3 regions of the Streptomyces sp. NPDC006624 genome follow, and region 1 is predicted to be linked to each of the others. Evidence: predicted binding sites of a transcription regulator. Region 1 holds the regulator's gene; each other region holds the start of a gene.
The links. Region 1 encodes HrcA, which represses chaperone genes, less so after heat shock. Its sites were predicted from a motif close to TTNGCACTCNGNNNNNCNGAGTGCNAA; they were not measured.
Positions count from the first base shown of each region.

Region 2: a site for HrcA is predicted at 2,125-2,151, ahead of groL (chaperonin GroEL). Genes of this name have one in related genera too.
Region 3: a site for HrcA is predicted at 3,582-3,608, ahead of groES (co-chaperone GroES). Genes of this name have one in related genera too.

Region 1 covers NZ_JBEXOM010000008.1:120,181-125,545, reverse strand. Annotated here, with positions in the region: gene ABZY20_RS17485 (DUF3097 domain-containing protein) at 82-882, opposite strand; gene ABZY20_RS17480 (MBL fold metallo-hydrolase) at 914-1,645, opposite strand; gene hrcA (heat-inducible transcriptional repressor HrcA) at 1,817-2,833, shown strand; gene dnaJ (molecular chaperone DnaJ) at 2,833-3,966, shown strand; gene ABZY20_RS17465 (nitronate monooxygenase) at 4,205-5,278, shown strand; gene ABZY20_RS17460 (16S rRNA (uracil(1498)-N(3))-methyltransferase) at 5,275-5,365, shown strand, end outside.
Region 2 covers NZ_JBEXOM010000006.1:294,061-299,425, forward strand. Annotated here, with positions in the region: gene ABZY20_RS14285 (NADH:flavin oxidoreductase) at 1-195, opposite strand, end outside; gene groL (chaperonin GroEL) at 341-1,963, opposite strand; gene ABZY20_RS14295 (cold-shock protein) at 2,295-2,498, opposite strand; gene ABZY20_RS14300 (ubiquitin-like small modifier protein 1) at 2,945-3,220, opposite strand; gene thrC (threonine synthase) at 3,349-4,635, opposite strand; SAM riboswitch class I at 4,654-4,810, opposite strand; gene ABZY20_RS14310 (glucosyl-3-phosphoglycerate synthase) at 4,966-5,365, shown strand, end outside.
Region 3 covers NZ_JBEXOM010000010.1:211,248-216,612, reverse strand. Annotated here, with positions in the region: gene ABZY20_RS20700 (hypothetical protein) at 1-110, shown strand, start outside; gene ABZY20_RS20695 (hypothetical protein) at 161-1,222, opposite strand; gene groL (chaperonin GroEL) at 1,389-3,014, opposite strand; gene groES (co-chaperone GroES) at 3,130-3,438, opposite strand; gene ABZY20_RS20680 (polysaccharide deacetylase family protein) at 3,826-4,545, opposite strand; gene ABZY20_RS20675 (polysaccharide deacetylase family protein) at 4,542-5,365, opposite strand, start outside.

The DNA.
Region 1 (5,365 bases):
TGCCGCGCCCACCCGTGCCGCCCCCGGCGGCACGACGGCCCGCAGCTGCGCCTGGTGAATGCCGGCAGGTACGCCCGCGGCTCACGCCGTCACGAAGTCGATCAGTTCCTCCACCCGGCCCAGCAGTTCCGGCTCCAGGTCCTTGTACGACCGCACCCCCGACAGGATCCGCTGCCAGGCCGCGCCCGTGTTCTCCGGCCAGCCCAGGGCCCGGCACACGCCCGTCTTCCAGTCCTGGCCCCTCGGGATCCGGGGCCAGGCCCCGATGCCCAGGGACGCCGGCTTCACCGCTTCCCAGATGTCGATGTAGGGGTGGCCGACCACCAGCGCGTGCTCGCTGGTCACCGACCGGGCGATGCGCCACTCCTTCGAGCCCGGGACGAGGTGGTCGACCAGGACGCCGAGGCGGGCGTCGGGGCCCGGGGCGAAGGAGTCGACGATGGCGGGAAGGTCGTCGACGCCCTCCAGGTACTCCACGACCACGCCCTCGACGCGCAGGTCGTCGCCCCACACCTTCTCGACCAGCTCGGCGTCGTGCCGGCCCTCGACGTAGATGCGGCCGGCGCGGGCCACGCGGGCGCGGGCGCCGGGGACGGCCACCGAGCCGGAGGCGGTGCGGGTGGGGCGGGCCGGGCCGCCGGACGAGGGGCGGACCAGCGTCACGGCCCTGCCCTCCAGCAGGAAACCGCGCGGTTCCATCGGGAAGACCCGGTGCTTGCCGAAGCGGTCCTCCAGCGTGACCGTGCCCGCCTCGCAGCGGATCACCGCGCCGCAGAAGCCCGTACCGGACTCCTCGACCACCAGGCCCGGCTCCGCGGGGACCTCGGGAACCGGCTGGGGCTTCTTCCACGGCGGGGTCAGGTCCGGAGAGTACTGGCGCATTCGGATGACGATAGGAGAAGCCGCGGGGCGATCACGGAGACACGCCGAAACGGGCCGTCAGCGCGTCGCGCTGGGCCCGGACGAACGCCGCGTCCACCACCGCTCCGTGACCGGGCACGTACAGCGCGTCCTCGCCGCCCAGGGCGAGCAGCCGGTCCAGGGCGGCCGGCCACCGCGACGGCACGGCGTCCGGGCCCGCCTGCGGCTCGCCGGACTCCTCGACCAGGTCGCCGCAGAACACCACCTCCGGATCGCCCGGCACCAGCACCGCCAGGTCGTACGCGGTGTGCCCCGGGCCCACGTTCGCCAGCAGCACCTGGCACCCGCCGCCCAGGTCCAGGGTCCACTCGCCGGAGACCAGGTGGCGGGGGGCGGCCAGCCGCCCGGCCGCCTCCCGCGCGACGTCCTCCGCCAGGCCGTTGCGCTCCGCGTCCGCAGCCAGCTCCTCACGGTCCCGCAGCCGCGTCAGCACCGTGTCCACGCCCACCGCCGCGAACACCTCCGCGTCCGGGAAGGCCGCCGTCCCGAAGACGTGATCGAAGTGGGGGTGGGTCAGCGCGAGATGTGTCACACGACGACCGGTCAGCGAGTGTGCCTGCTCACGCAGCCGCGCGCCCTCGGCCGGGCTGGAGCCCGCGTCGATCACGAGGACCGCGTCCGCACCGGCGACCAGCCCCGCCGTGCAGTCCCACACCGGCAGCCGGCACCGCCCCACCCCGGCGGCCACGCGCTCCCACCCCGCCTCTTCCCAAGTCACCGTCATACCGCGACGCTAGCGGTGCCCCCCGCCGCGGGCACGGCGCCGCACGACCAGCCTTGCCGACGGTGTACCCCACCGCCGTACACTGGGCCGGGGAATGCTGGCACTCGCACGCGCAGAGTGCCAGGCCGTGAACGGCGGGCAACGGGCGGACGACTTCTGGAGGTGTGCGCGATGCTCAGTGAACGCAGACTGCAGGTGCTGCGCGCCATCGTCCAGGACTACGTCGGCACCGAGGAGCCGGTCGGCTCCAAGGCCCTCACCGAGCGGCACAACCTCGGCGTCTCCCCGGCGACCGTCCGCAACGACATGGCGGCCCTCGAGGACGAGGGGTACATCGCCCAGCCGCACACCAGCGCCGGGCGCATCCCCACCGACAAGGGCTACCGCCTGTTCGTGGACAAGCTCGCCGGTGTCAAGCCCATGACCGCGCCCGAGCGGCGCGCGATCCAGAACTTCCTGGAGGGCGCCGTCGACCTCGACGACGTCGTGGCGCGCACGGTGCGGCTGCTCGCGCAGCTCACCCGCCAGGTCGCCGTCGTGCAGTACCCGTCGCTGACCCGGTCCACCGTGCGGCACGTGGAGCTGCTCTCGCTGGCGCCCGCGCGGGTGATGCTCGTGCTGATCACGGACACCGGGCGGGTCGAGCAGCGGGTGGTCGACTGTCCGGCGCCCTTCGGCGAGGCCTCCCTCGCGGATCTGCGTGCCCGTCTCAACAGCCGTGTGGCGAACCGCCGTTTCGCGGATGTGCCGAGTCTGGTGGAAGATCTCCCGGAGGCGTTCGAGCACGAGGACCGGGGTACGGTCTCCACGGTGCTCTCCACACTCCTGGAGACGCTCGTCGAGGAGAACGAGGAGCGGCTGATGATCGGCGGCACCGCCAATCTGACCCGCTTCGGTCATGACTTCCCCCTCACGATCCGGCCGGTGCTGGAGGCGCTCGAGGAGCAGGTCGTGCTCCTCAAGCTGCTCGGCGAGGCGAAGGATCCGGGCGTGACCGTCCGTATCGGTCACGAGAACGCCCACGAAGGACTCAACTCCACGTCCGTCGTGTCGGTCGGCTACGGTTCGGGCGGCGAGGCAGTCGCCAAGCTCGGCGTGGTCGGACCGACCCGCATGGACTACCCGGGAACGATGGGAGCGGTACGCGCAGTGGCACGGTACGTCGGACAGATCCTGGCGGAGTCGTAGTGGCCACGGACTACTACGCCGTACTCGGCGTGCGCCGCGACGCGTCGCAGGAAGAGATCAAGAAGGCCTTCCGGCGGCTCGCCCGCGAGCTGCACCCGGACGTCAATCCGGATCCGAAGACCCAGGAGCGGTTCAAGGAGATCAACGCCGCCTACGAGGTGCTGTCGGACCCGCAGAAGAAGCAGGTCTACGACCTCGGCGGCGACCCGCTCTCGCAGGCCGGCGGCGGCGCGGGCGGCTTCGGGGCCGGCGGCTTCGGCAACTTCTCGGACATCATGGACGCCTTCTTCGGCACGGCGTCGCAGCGCGGACCGCGCTCGCGCACCCGCCGCGGCCAGGACGCCATGATCCGCATCGAGGTGGAGCTCGACGAGGCGGCCTTCGGCACGACGAAGGACATCCAGGTCGACACGGCCGTCGTCTGCAACACCTGCAACGGCGAGGGCGCGGCGCCGGGCACCTCGGCGCAGACCTGCGACATGTGCCGCGGCCGCGGTGAGGTGTCGCAGGTGACCCGGTCCTTCCTGGGCCAGGTCATGACGTCCCGCCCCTGCCCCCAGTGCCAGGGCTTCGGCACGGTGGTCCCGACCCCGTGCCCCGAGTGCGCCGGCGACGGCCGCGTGCGGTCCCGCCGCACGCTCACGGTCAAGATCCCGGCCGGTGTCGACAACGGCACGCGCATCCAGCTCGCCGGGGAGGGCGAGGTCGGCCCGGGCGGCGGCCCGGCCGGTGACCTCTACGTCGAGATCCACGAGCTGCCGCACAGCACGTTCCAGCGGCGCGGCGACGACCTGCACTGCACGGTGACGATCCCCATGACGGCGGCGGCCCTCGGCACGAAGGTGCCGCTGGAGACGCTCGACGGCATGGAGGAGGTCGACATCCGCCCGGGCACCCAGTCCGGCCAGTCGATCCCGCTGCACGGCCGGGGCGTCACGCACCTGCGCGGCGGCGGACGCGGCGACCTCATCGTCCACGTCGAGGTCCAGACCCCGACCAAGCTCGACCCCGAGCAGGAGCGGCTGCTGCGCGAGCTCTCCAAGCTCCGCGGCGAGGAGCGCCCGCAGGGCCAGTTCCAGCCGGGGCAGCAGGGGTTGTTCTCGCGGTTGAAGGATGCGTTCAACGGGCGCTGACGGAGGGCTGTCCGGCGTCTGCCGGGGGTCCGGGGGTCGCCCTCCGGGCAGGCACAGTCAGCCGGGGCAGCAGGGGTTGTTCCCGCGCTTGAAGGACGCGTTCAACGGGCGCTGACGGAGGGCGGCCCGCGGGTGGCCGCGGGCCTTCCGCGGGCAAGAGGAGGCGCACGTTTCCTCTGGTCTATGCCACCCGCAGGCCGGATTCGGACTTGTTCGGAGGACGTGACAACATGCCGTCATGTCCTCCGCACTGACCGATCTCTTCCCTCTCCCGATCGTGCAGGCCCCCATGGCGGGCGGCGTTTCGGTGCCGCAGCTCGCGGCCGCCGTGTGCGAGGCGGGCGGGCTCGGTTTCCTCGCCGCCGGTTACAAGACCGCCGACGGGATGTACCAGGAGATCAAGCAGCTCCGGAGCCTCACCAGCAGGCCCTTCGGCATCAACGTCTTCCTGCCCCAGCCGGAGTACGCCGACCCCGCCGCCGTCGACGTCTACGCCCACCAGCTCGCCGGCGAGGCCACCTGGTACGAGACCGAGCTCGGTGATCCGGAGAGCGGCCGCGACGACGGCTTCGAGGCGAAACTCGTGGTGCTGCGCGACAACCCCGTACCGGTGGTGTCCTTCCACTTCGGCGTCCCGAGCCGTGAGGTCGTCGACGCCCTGCACCGCGTCGGCACCTTCGTGCTGGCCGCCGCGACCACCCCCGACGAGGCCAGGGCCGTCGAGCGGGCGGGTGCGGACGCGGTCATCGCGCAGGGCGTCGAGGCGGGCGGCCACCAGGGCACGCACCGCGACGTCCCCGAGACGGACGGCTCCGGACTGGGCCTGCTGTCGCTGGTCGCCCAGGTGCGCGAGGCCGTCGGCATCCCGATCGTCGCCGCGGGCGGCATCATGCGCGGCGGCCAGATCGCCGCCGTGCTCGCCGCGGGCGCCAGCGCGGCCCAGCTGGGCACCGCGTTCCTCGCCACGCACGAGTCGGGAGCGCACGCCCTGCACAAGCAGGCGCTGACCAACCCCCTGTTCGTACGGACGGAGCTGACCCGGGCGTTCTCGGGGCGGCCCGCGCGGGGCCTGGTCAACCGGTTCCTGCGGGAGCACGGGCCCTACGCGCCCGCCGCCTATCCCGAGCTGCACCACCTCACCGCGCCGCTGCGCAAGGCCGCCGCCAAGGCGGGGGACGCGCAGGCCATGGCGCTGTGGGCCGGGCAGGGCCACCGGATGGCGCGCGAGCTGCCCGCCGGGCAGCTGGTGGAGGTGCTCGCGGGCGAACTCGCCACGGCCCGCGCGGTGCTGGCCGGCGGGGGTGCGCGGTGACCGCGCCGGTGTTCGTCGTCGAGCACTTCGACGCGGGCGGCGGCGGACGGTACGTCCTGGACGGGCCGGAGGGGCGGCACGCCGTCT
Region 2 (5,365 bases), on a different contig from region 1:
GCGGCGCGCGTAGTAGGAGGCGACGTCCTCGCCGGGGATGCCGCCCGGGGAGAACATGCGCGTCATCGGCGCCATCGCGATCCGGTTGGGGACGGTCAGACCGCCCAGTGAGACGGGCCGGGACAGGATTTCGGCGGCGCGGGAGGCGGCGACGGTCACGGAGGGGCTCCTTCGGATACCGGACAGTATGTGCATACGCATGCGATGCACGAGTCAACCATCCGGCCCGGTGCCGCCATCCCGCCGCGCCCTGTGATCCCGGACACGCCCGAGGGCGGCACCCCCTGTCGGAACAGGGAGTGCCGCCCTCGGCAAGGACGTTGATCAACCGTCAGGTCGATCAGAAGTCCATGTCACCGCCCGGCATGCCGCCACCGGCGGGCGCGGCGGCCTTCTCCGGCTTGTCGGCGATGACGGCCTCGGTGGTGAGGAACAGCGCGGCGATGGAGGCGGCGTTCTGCAGCGCGGAACGGGTCACCTTCGCCGGGTCGATGATGCCCTCGGCGATCATGTCGACGTACTCACCGGTCGCGGCGTTCAGGCCGTGGCCGACCTGGAGGTTGCGGACCTTCTCCACGACGACGCCGCCCTCGAGACCACCGTTGACGGCGATCTGCTTCAGCGGGGCCTCCAGCGCGAGCTTCACGGCGTTGGCGCCGGTCGCCTCGTCACCCTCGAGCTCCAGCTTCTCGAAGACCTGGGAGGCCTGCAGCAGGGCCACGCCACCACCGGCGACGATGCCCTCCTCGACGGCCGCCTTGGCGTTGCGCACGGCGTCCTCGATGCGGTGCTTGCGCTCCTTGAGCTCCACCTCGGTGGCGGCACCGGCCTTGATGACCGCGACGCCGCCGGCGAGCTTCGCCAGGCGCTCCTGCAGCTTCTCGCGGTCGTAGTCCGAGTCGCTGTTCTCGATCTCGGCGCGGATCTGGTTGACCCGGCCCTGGACCTGGTCGGCGGAGCCGGCACCGTCGACGATCGTGGTCTCGTCCTTGGTGATGACGACCTTGCGGGCGCGGCCCAGCAGGTCCAGCGTGGCGTTCTCCAGCTTGAGGCCGACCTCCTCGGAGATCACCTCGCCGCCGGTGAGGATGCCGATGTCCTGCAGCATCGCCTTGCGGCGGTCACCGAAGCCCGGGGCCTTGACGGCGACCGACTTGAAGGTGCCGCGGATCTTGTTGACGACCAGGGTCGACAGGGCCTCGCCCTCGACGTCCTCGGCGATGATCAGCAGCGGCTTGCCCGACTGCATGACCTTCTCCAGGAGCGGGAGCAGGTCCTTGACGTTCGAGATCTTGGAGTTCGCGATCAGGATGTACGGGTCGTCGAGGACGGCCTCCATACGCTCCATGTCGGTGGCGAAGTACGCCGAGATGTAGCCCTTGTCGAAGCGCATACCCTCGGTGAGCTCCAGCTCCAGACCGAAGGTCTGGGACTCCTCGACGGTGATGACGCCTTCCTTGCCGACCTTGTCCATGGCCTCGGCGATGAGCTCGCCGATCTGGGTGTCGGCGGCGGAGATGGAGGCCGTGGAGGCGATCTGCTCCTTGGTCTCGACGTCCTTCGCCTGCTCCAGCAGGGCGGCGGAGACGGCCTCGACGGCGCGCTCGATACCGCGCTTGAGGGCCATCGGGTTGGCGCCGGCGGCGACGTTGCGCAGACCCTCGCGCACCAGGGCCTGGGCGAGGACGGTCGCGGTGGTCGTACCGTCACCGGCGACGTCGTCCGTCTTCTTGGCGACTTCCTTGACCAGCTCGGCGCCGATCTTCTCGTACGGGTCCTCGAGCTCGATCTCCTTGGCGATGGACACGCCGTCGTTGGTGATCGTGGGCGCGCCCCACTTCTTCTCGAGGACGACGTTGCGGCCCTTGGGGCCGAGCGTCACCTTGACGGCGTCCGCGAGCTGGTTCATGCCGCGCTCGAGGCCGCGCCGCGCCTCCTCGTCGAACGCGATGATCTTGGCCATGTGAAGTGGTCCCTCCAGGACTGGGGGTGATTACTTCGGACCGCGCCCGCGCCCGCGACGGACGGCCCCCGACCCGGTGGTTCCTTGCCCCACCCGGCCCGTGGCCTCACCGACCCGGTCCTTACGTTGTCACTCTCACCTTCAGAGTGCTAACGCAATGATTAGCACTCGGGCATGGCGAGTGCAAGCGCCTCCCGGGGATCGGGCGGGGCGTCAGCCACCCGCGAACACCCCCCGGAACCTCCTTCGAACAGGCCGAAGGGCCCGCACCCCGGGGGGTGCGGGCCCTTCAGAGAAGACCGGTCGCTGGTGCGTTGGTCGTGGTGCGCGTTCAGGCAGTGACGCGAACCATGTCGGCCTGCGGGCCCTTCTGGCCCTGCGAGATTTCGAACTCGACCCGCTGGCCCTCTTCCAGGGTGCGGTAGCCGTCCATCTGGATCGCGCTGTAGTGGACGAAAACATCCGCACCACCGTCGACCGCGATGAAGCCGTACCCCTTCTCCGCGTTGAACCACTTGACGGTGCCCTGAGCCATGCCTAACTCCCCTATTACTGGCCCTTGCACAGATCCACACTTCGCGGATCCGGGTCAGACCTCACCCCCCACGGTTGGGGGCGTGCGCCGGAACGCGTCGACCGCGGCTGAATGTATCTGTCCAACTGCCGTCTGCAACAGGTCAATCGGACGAGAATTCTGGACGTGAGGGGTCCGGAATGTGGGGAGAATTCGCCTGAATTCGGGTCAAGTCGGGCCACACAAAGGGAACAAAAGCCGCGAAAGACGCGCACACTTTGGCTACATCTTGTCGGGCAGGCGGCAGGAATTCAGGGTTCCGATCAATGGATCAGGACCGTGTTCCCCAACTCTACCGCGCTCAATCACGCAGAATTGCCCCCTCCGCTTCTCTCACGGAGGGGGCAATTCGATGCACTCTCGGTGACCGGAGTTACTGAAGGTAACAATCAGCCCGGCCGGCCGGTTCAGCCGCCGGCGACGGCCGGGATGATCGACACTCCGGCGCCGTCCGGCGTGGCCGTCTCCAGCCCCTGCTCGAAGCGCACGTCGTCGTCGTTCACGTAGACGTTGACGAACCGGCGCAGCTTCCCCTGGTCGTCCAGCACCCGGGCGGCGATCCCGGTGTGGTTCTTCTCCAGGTCGGCGATGACCTCGCCCAGGGTCGCCCCGTCGGCGGCGACCTCGGCCTGCCCGCCGGTGTAGGTGCGCAGGATGGTGGGGATGCGAACGGTGACGCTCATCGGACATGTCCTCCGGTTCTTCTTGAGCAACGGCTGGGGCGCGCCCTCAGGGGCGCGGGGGCTGTGTCGACATGCGGCTCCGGCGCGTGGGCGCGACCAGCCCCGACCGGCCCGCAGCGAACAACGAATCAGACGAGTCCGGCGTCCCGGAACGACTCCAGGCTGGGCCGAATGGTCGCGGTGAGACCGGTCCCGGCCACCGCGTCCAGCGTCTTCAGACCGTCCCCGGTGTTCAGCACCACGGTCGTCTTCGACGGATCCAGCACTCCGTCGTCGATGAGCTTCCTCGTCACGCCCACCGTCACGCCACCGGCGGTCTCCGCGAAGATCCCCTCGGTCCGGGCGAGGACCTTGATCGCGTCGACGACCTGCTCGTCCGTCACGTCCTCCACCGCACCGCCCGTGCGCCGCGCGATGTCGAGCACGTACGGCCCGTCCGCCGGGTTGCCGATCGCCAGGGACTTGGCGATGGTGTCCGGCTTCTGGGGGCGCACGACGTCGTGACCGGCCTTGAACGCCGTGGACACCGGCGAGCAGCCCTCGGCCTGCGCGCCGAAGATCTTGTACGGCTTGTCCTCGACCAGGCCGAGCTTGATCAGCTCCTGCAGGCCCTTGTCGATCTTCGTGAGCTGGGAGCCGGAGGCGATCGGCACCACGAGCTGGTCGGGCAGCCGCCAGCCGAGCTGCTCGCAGATCTCGTACGCCAGCGTCTTGGAGCCCTCCGCGTAGTACGGCCGCAGGTTGACGTTGACGAAGCCCCAGCCCTCGCCGGCCGGGTCGCCGATCAGCTCGGAGCAGAAGCGGTTCACGTCGTCGTAGTTGCCCTCGATGCCGACGAGCTCGCCGCCGTAGACCGCGGCCATGACGACCTTGCCCTGCTCCAGGTCGTGCGGGATGAACACGCACGAGCGGAAACCGGCCCGGGCCGCCGCGGCGCCCACCGCGCCGGCGAGGTTGCCGGTGGAGGAGCAGGAGAGGGTGGTGAAGCCGAAGGCGCGCGCCGCCTCCAGGGCCTGTGCGACGACGCGGTCCTTGAAGGAGTGCGTCGGGTTGCCGGAGTCGTCCTTGACGAAGAGCTTCCCGGCGTCGACGCCCAGCTCGCGCGCGAGGTTGTCGGCCTGGACGAGCTTGGTCCAGCCCGGGTTGATGTTCGGCTTGTCCGCCACGTCGGCCGGGACCGGCAGCAGCGGGGCGTAGCGCCAGATGTTCGCGGGGCCCGCCTCGATCTTCTTCCGCAGCTCCTCGGCGTCGTAGGCCGAGAAGTCGTAGGCGATCTCCAGCGGGCCGAAACACTCCTCGCAGGCGAAGACCGGGCCGAGGGGCACGCGGTGACCGCACTCGCGGCAGCTCAGGGCGGCGGCCGGGCCGAGGTCTACGGTGGAGTTCGTGGTGCTTGCAACAGTCTGCACAGCCATGTGAGGCGAGGCCCTTTCTCCTCATCTTCCTCACGACGCATCTCGCCGTGAGACGGATTTGGCACCTTCCCTAGCCGGGAGCCTCGCGGAGGTGGTCGCCAGTGACCTACGAGAACCGGCTGGAGGGTTGCCGGGGCTTCATCGGGCCGTATCCCTCTGCCCCTCTGGATGAGCTGTATGTGGTTGTTAACAACGGTTGACGCCTGACATGCGATGGTCATCCGCGTTGTTCAAGACTGTAACCGACGACCAGGACAGTTGAGATAGTCGTCCGAACCGCGAGATGGCTCACAGTCCGTCCCGCCGAGAGAACGCTAAGGAGCCGCCACGGTGCTGGAAGAAGTCGAGCGCTGGCTGGGCACCCGTTCCTGGTCCGCGACCGAGCGCCCGCTCCACCGGATCCTGGCCGCCAAGCAGCGCACCGGCCAGACGGTCAGCGTGGTGCTGCCCGCGCTCAACGAGGAGGAGACGGTCGGCGACATCGCCGCCGTGATCCGCCACGACCTGATGCTGCAGGTCCCGCTGGTCGACGAGCTGGTCGTCGTGGACTCGGGATCGACCGACCGCACCTCCGAGGTGGCCGCCGCGGCGGGCGCGACGGTGGTGCACCGGGACGCGATACTCCCGCGCCTGCCGGCCGTGCCCGGCAAGGGCGAGGTGCTGTGGCGCTCGCTGCTCGCCACACGCGGGGACATCGTCTGCTTCGTCGACGCCGACCTGCGGGACTTCT
Region 3 (5,365 bases), on a different contig from region 1:
CCTCGTCCGTCAAGGCCGTCGCGCGGGTTCCGGCCCACGTCCGCGAGCTGCTGCGGATCGACGTGTACGAGGTGACGGACGACCACGGGGTGCGCCGACTGGTCGCGTGAGCCGTCCACGCCCGGGCATCCCCGGGCGGGGGAGTCGCCGCCACCGGACGCTAGTCCCCTCCGCCGCCGCCCCCTCCGTCCCCACCGCCCCCGTCGCTGCCGCCCCCGCCACCGCCACCGCCGTCGCCGCCGTCGCCGCCGTCGCTGCCCCAGCCGTCGCCGCCGCCGGGTTCGTTGTCGTCCCGGCTGCGGCCGAGGTTGCTGTACCAGGGGCGTTCCCACATGTCGTCGTAGGTGTCGCGGCGGGAGGGCACGGCGCGGAATCGGGCCAGGCCCGTCGTGTCGCCCAGGCCGAAGGAGACGGCGACCGTGTGGGCCATGACGGCGTCCAGGGGGTCGGGGCTCTCGTGGCGGACGTCGGCCAGGGGCAGCAGTACCGAGCCGGGCGGGGGGCCGGGCCATGCGGAGGGGCGGGTCAGCAGGGCGACCGGCCGGTCGTCGCGCAGGAGCCGTGAGCTGTCCGCGTTCTCGCGGCGCAGGGTCCACCGCCGGTCCGGCAGGCTGATCTCGACCCTGCTCTTGGACTTGCGCACCTTCTTGCGGAGTTCGAGTCGTGCGGAGAGCTCACCGACGCGCAGGACCAGGCCGTTCGCCCGGTCGGCGGAGTCGGGGCGGTAGCCGTGCGGTGCGCGCAGGCGTACGACGGGGGCGTGCGGGCCCCAGACGTCCACGCGGACCGACCGCCGGTCCACGGCGACGGTCACGGGTCCGGCGGGGCCGGGCGCGGAGCGGCGCGCGATCCAGAGAGGGACGCCCTCCGCCTGTGCCCGGGCGGCGATGGCGGCCACGTGGTCCGGCCCTCCGCAGCGGCGCACCGCCAGTTCGCCCAGCGCGTGGGCGAACGCGGCCGCCTGACGGGCTTTCAGCGGTGTGGTGGTGCCGGTGACGCGGGTGACCGGGACGACTCCGGGGCCCTGGGGCAGCGCTTCCAGGGGGCGTTCGGTGCCTCCGCCGCCCAGCCAGACGCCCCGGAGGAACGATTCCGCCATGGCGGCGAGGTTCAGCTCGTCCAGCGGGGTCGTCCTGCGGCCCCTGCGCAGTCCGCCCTCGGTGAGTTCCACCGTCCGCGCCAACGGGTTACGGGAGCGTTCCCCGTAGAGCACCTGGTTCATCCTGCCCCCTCCTGCTCCTGCCGCTCTGAGGGGTAGACCGTCTCCGGCCCTGGACGGTTGCATGATCGGCCGGGTTCCGGTGCCGGGAGGGCGCGGGTACGGCGAAGGCCCGGCAGCCCCTTTCGGGGTGCCGGGCCTTCGGCCGTGCTCTGGCGAACCGGTGTCGTCAGTGGGCGTGGCCGTGGCCGTGGCCCGCGGCGGCCGGCTCCTCCTCTTCCTTCTTCTCGACGACCAGGGTCTCGGTCGTGAGGAGGAGGGAGGCGATGGAGGCGGCGTTCTCCAGGGCGGAGCGGGTGACCTTGACCGGGTCGATGACGCCGGCCTTGATCAGGTCGCCGTACTCGCCGGTGGCGGCGTTGAAGCCCTGGCCCTTGTCGAGCTCGGCGACCTTGGAGGTGATGACGTAGCCCTCCAGGCCGGCGTTCTCGGCGATCCAGCGCAGCGGCTCGACGGCGGCGCGGCGGACGACCGCGACACCGGTGGCCTCGTCGCCGGTCTTGCCGAGGTTGCCCTCGAGGACCTTGACGGCGTGGACCAGCGCGGAGCCACCACCGGAGACGATGCCCTCCTCGACCGCGGCGCGGGTCGCGGAGATGGCGTCCTCCAGACGGTGCTTGCGCTCCTTGAGCTCGACCTCGGTGGCGGCACCCACGCGGATGACGCACACGCCGCCGGCCAGCTTCGCGAGGCGCTCCTGGAGCTTCTCGCGATCCCAGTCGGAGTCCGTGGTCTCGATCTCGGCCTTGATCTGGGCGACGCGGCCCTGCACGTCGTCCTTGCCGCCGGCACCGTCGACGATCGTGGTGTCGTCCTTGGTGACGGTGACGCGGCGGGCGGAGCCCAGCACGTCCAGGCCGACCTGGTCGAGCTTGAGGCCGACCTCCTCGGAGACGACCGTGGCGCCGGTGAGGACGGCCATGTCCTGCAGCATCGCCTTGCGGCGGTCGCCGAAGCCGGGGGCCTTCACCGCGACGGCGTTGAAGGTGCCGCGGATCTTGTTCACGACCAGGGTCGACAGGGCCTCGCCCTCGACGTCCTCGGCGATGATCAGCAGCGGCTTGGAGGCGTTGGTCTGGATGACCTTCTCCAGCAGCGGCAGCAGGTCCGCGATGGCGGAGATCTTGCCCTGCGTGATGAGGATGTACGGGTCGTCCAGGACGGCTTCCATGCGCTCCTGGTCCGTCACGAAGTACGGCGACAGGTAGCCCTTGTCGAAGGCCATGCCCTCGGTGAAGTCCAGCTCCAGACCGAAGGTGTTGGACTCCTCGACGGTGATGACACCGTCCTTGCCGACCTTGTCCATCGCCTCGGCGATGAGCTCGCCGACCTGCTGGTCCTGGGCGGACAGCGCGGCGACGGCGGCGATGTCGGACTTCTCGTCGATCGGGCGGGCCGAGGCGAGCAGGTCCTCGGAGACCGCGGCGACGGCGGCGTCGATGCCCTTCTTCAGGGCGGCCGGGGAGGCACCGGCGGCGACGTTCCTCAGGCCCTCGCGCACGAGCGCCTGGGCGAGCACGGTCGCGGTGGTCGTACCGTCACCCGCGATGTCGTTGGTCTTGGTCGCCACCTCCTTGACCAGCTGGGCACCGAGGTTCTCGTACGGGTCGTCGATCTCGACCTCGCGGGCGATCGTGACACCGTCGTTGGTGATGGTGGGAGCGCCGAACTTCTTGTCGATGACGACGTTGCGGCCCTTGGGGCCGATCGTCACCTTGACCGTGTCGGCAAGCTTGTTGACGCCGCGCTCGAGGGCGCGACGGGCGTCCTCGTCGAACTTCAGGATCTTCGCCATGGGAGCGTGAGCCCTCTTCCGGAATCTGGGTTACGGCACTGCGCCCCGGGCGCCCGGCTTCTTGACGATCGCGGGGGCCAGGGGCGCAGTTGAAAAGCAGTGTGCTTGGGGTGAATTACTTCTCGATGATCGCGAGCACGTCGCGGGCCGAGAGGACGAGGTACTCCTCGCCGTTGTACTTCACCTCGGTGCCGCCGTACTTGCTGTAGAGCACGACGTCGCCGACGGAGACGTCGAGCGGAAGACGGTTACCGTCCTCGAAGCGGCCCGGGCCAACGGCCAGGACGACGCCCTCCTGGGGCTTCTCCTTGGCGGTGTCCGGAATGACCAGGCCCGAGGCCGTGGTCTGCTCGGCGTCCAGCGGCTGGACCACGATGCGGTCCTCGAGCGGCTTGATGGCAACCTTGCTGGCGGTCGTCACGATCCGACCTCCCCCTTCGGAGATCTCACGGGGTTAACTGTCTGAGGTGGCGACCAGGTCGATCCGTCGTCGCGGGTGCCGGACCTGCCCGTCGCTTGTTTGGCACTCTCCCGGTGGGAGTGCCAGAGCCGAGACTATGACCGCGATTAGCACTCGGTCAAGCGGACTGCTAATTGCGGGCGGCGCGTCGGCCTGGTCCGGAGGGCGGCGGGCGGGTCGGCGGGCGGTTCGGGGGGCAGTTCGAGGGCCGTGCACGGCGGGTCGGCGGGCAGGTCGGTGGGCCGTACGCGGCGGGTCGGGGGGCCGTACGCGGCGGGTCGGCGGGCGGGTCGGGGGGCCGTACGCGGCGGGTCGTGCGGCCGGGTTGTGCGCGGCGGCCTCGCCGAGCCGTCAGAGGTGGTCCTCCAGGCGCCCCACCCGCAGCCCTCTGCCCTCGATCTCCCTCAGCAGGCGCTCGGTCCGTTCCGTGAGCGTCAGGGAGGCCGTGTCTCCCGACGGGACCGAGACGATGTCGCCGCGGCGCAGACCGGGCCTGCCGCGGGTGTACGTCAGGACGCCGTCGGTGCCCAGGGACGCGCGCCAGAGGACGACCGCCCTGATGCCGCAGTCGGCCGCGGCGCGCAGGGTCACCCGGTCGTAGGTGCCGTAGGGCGGGCGGAGGAGGGTGGGGCGGATGCCGAAGCGGGAGCGGAGCTTGTGCTGCTGGCCGCAGATCTCGGCGCGCTGGCCCGCGTAGGGCAGACCGCGCAGGGCGGGGTGGTCGAGGGTGTGGTTCTGCAGGGAGGCGCCGACCGCGCGCAGCCGGGCGAAGTGGCCGTAGCCGGGGCCCACGACGCTGTCGGTGAGGAACATGCTCACCGGCAGCCGCCGTTCACGGACCAGGCCGACGAAGCGGGGGTCGCGTTCGGCGCCGTCGTCGTAGGTGAGGAAGACGACCGGGTCGCGGGTGGGGACGTGGTCGACGACGGGCGGCAGGGGGCGGCCGGCCGGGTGTGCGGGGGCCTGGGCGCGGCCGTCGGCGGGTCCGGGCCGCCGCTGTCCCGCCGGGTCCGCGCAGCCGGCCAGCAGGAGCAGCCCGGCGCACAGCGCGGCGGCGGCCGGGCGCCTCACAGGTAGTCCTCCAGCCGCCCGACCGCGAAGCCCTCGGACCTGACCTCGTTCAAAAAGCGACGGATCATGTCCGCCATCGAGCCCTTCCACTGCTCGCGGCCCCGGAAGTGGGTGAGGACGATGTCGCCCGGACGCAGCCGCCGGTCCCCCTCGCGGTACTCCCAGCGGTCGGGGAAGACCTCCTGGTTCCAGAGCGGGACGTAGGCGATGCCGCAGGCCTTGGCGGCGCGCAGGGTCGTCCGGTCGTAGCTGCCGTAGGGCGGGCGGAAGAGGGCGGGGCGGGTGCCGAAGCGCTTGGCCAGGTAGCGCTGCATGCCGCAGATCTCGCGCTTCTGCTGCCGGTACGACAGGCTCGGCAGGCGGGGGTGGTGGAGGGTGTGGTTGTTCAGCGCCACGCCCCGGGCCTGCATCCTGCGGAAGTAGCGGGGGTCGTCCTTGACCAGGTAGCCGCTGAGGAACGCGGTGTAGGGCACGTCGAGGTCGCTCATCATCCGCAGGAACGCCGGGTCCTTCTCGGCGCCGTCGTCGATCGTGAGGAAGACGACCTTGTCCCGGGTGGGGACGGTGGTGAAGACGGGCGGGAGGTTCAGCCTGCGGTGGCCGGTCACCTCGAAGCCCTCGCGGGTCCTGATCCTGGGCTTCCTGGCCGGGGGCGGCGGGGCGGACAGCGGGGCCTGTGCCAGCCCCCAGCGGTGGGCGGCGGCGACCCGGGCGGCGTGCGCGGCGCCCAGTCTGCTCGCGTAGGAGTCGAGCGCGCGGGCCGGGGGCGCGTCGAGGGGCTGCTGGCCGCCGGCGGGGGTCACCTCGTCGCCGGCACCGC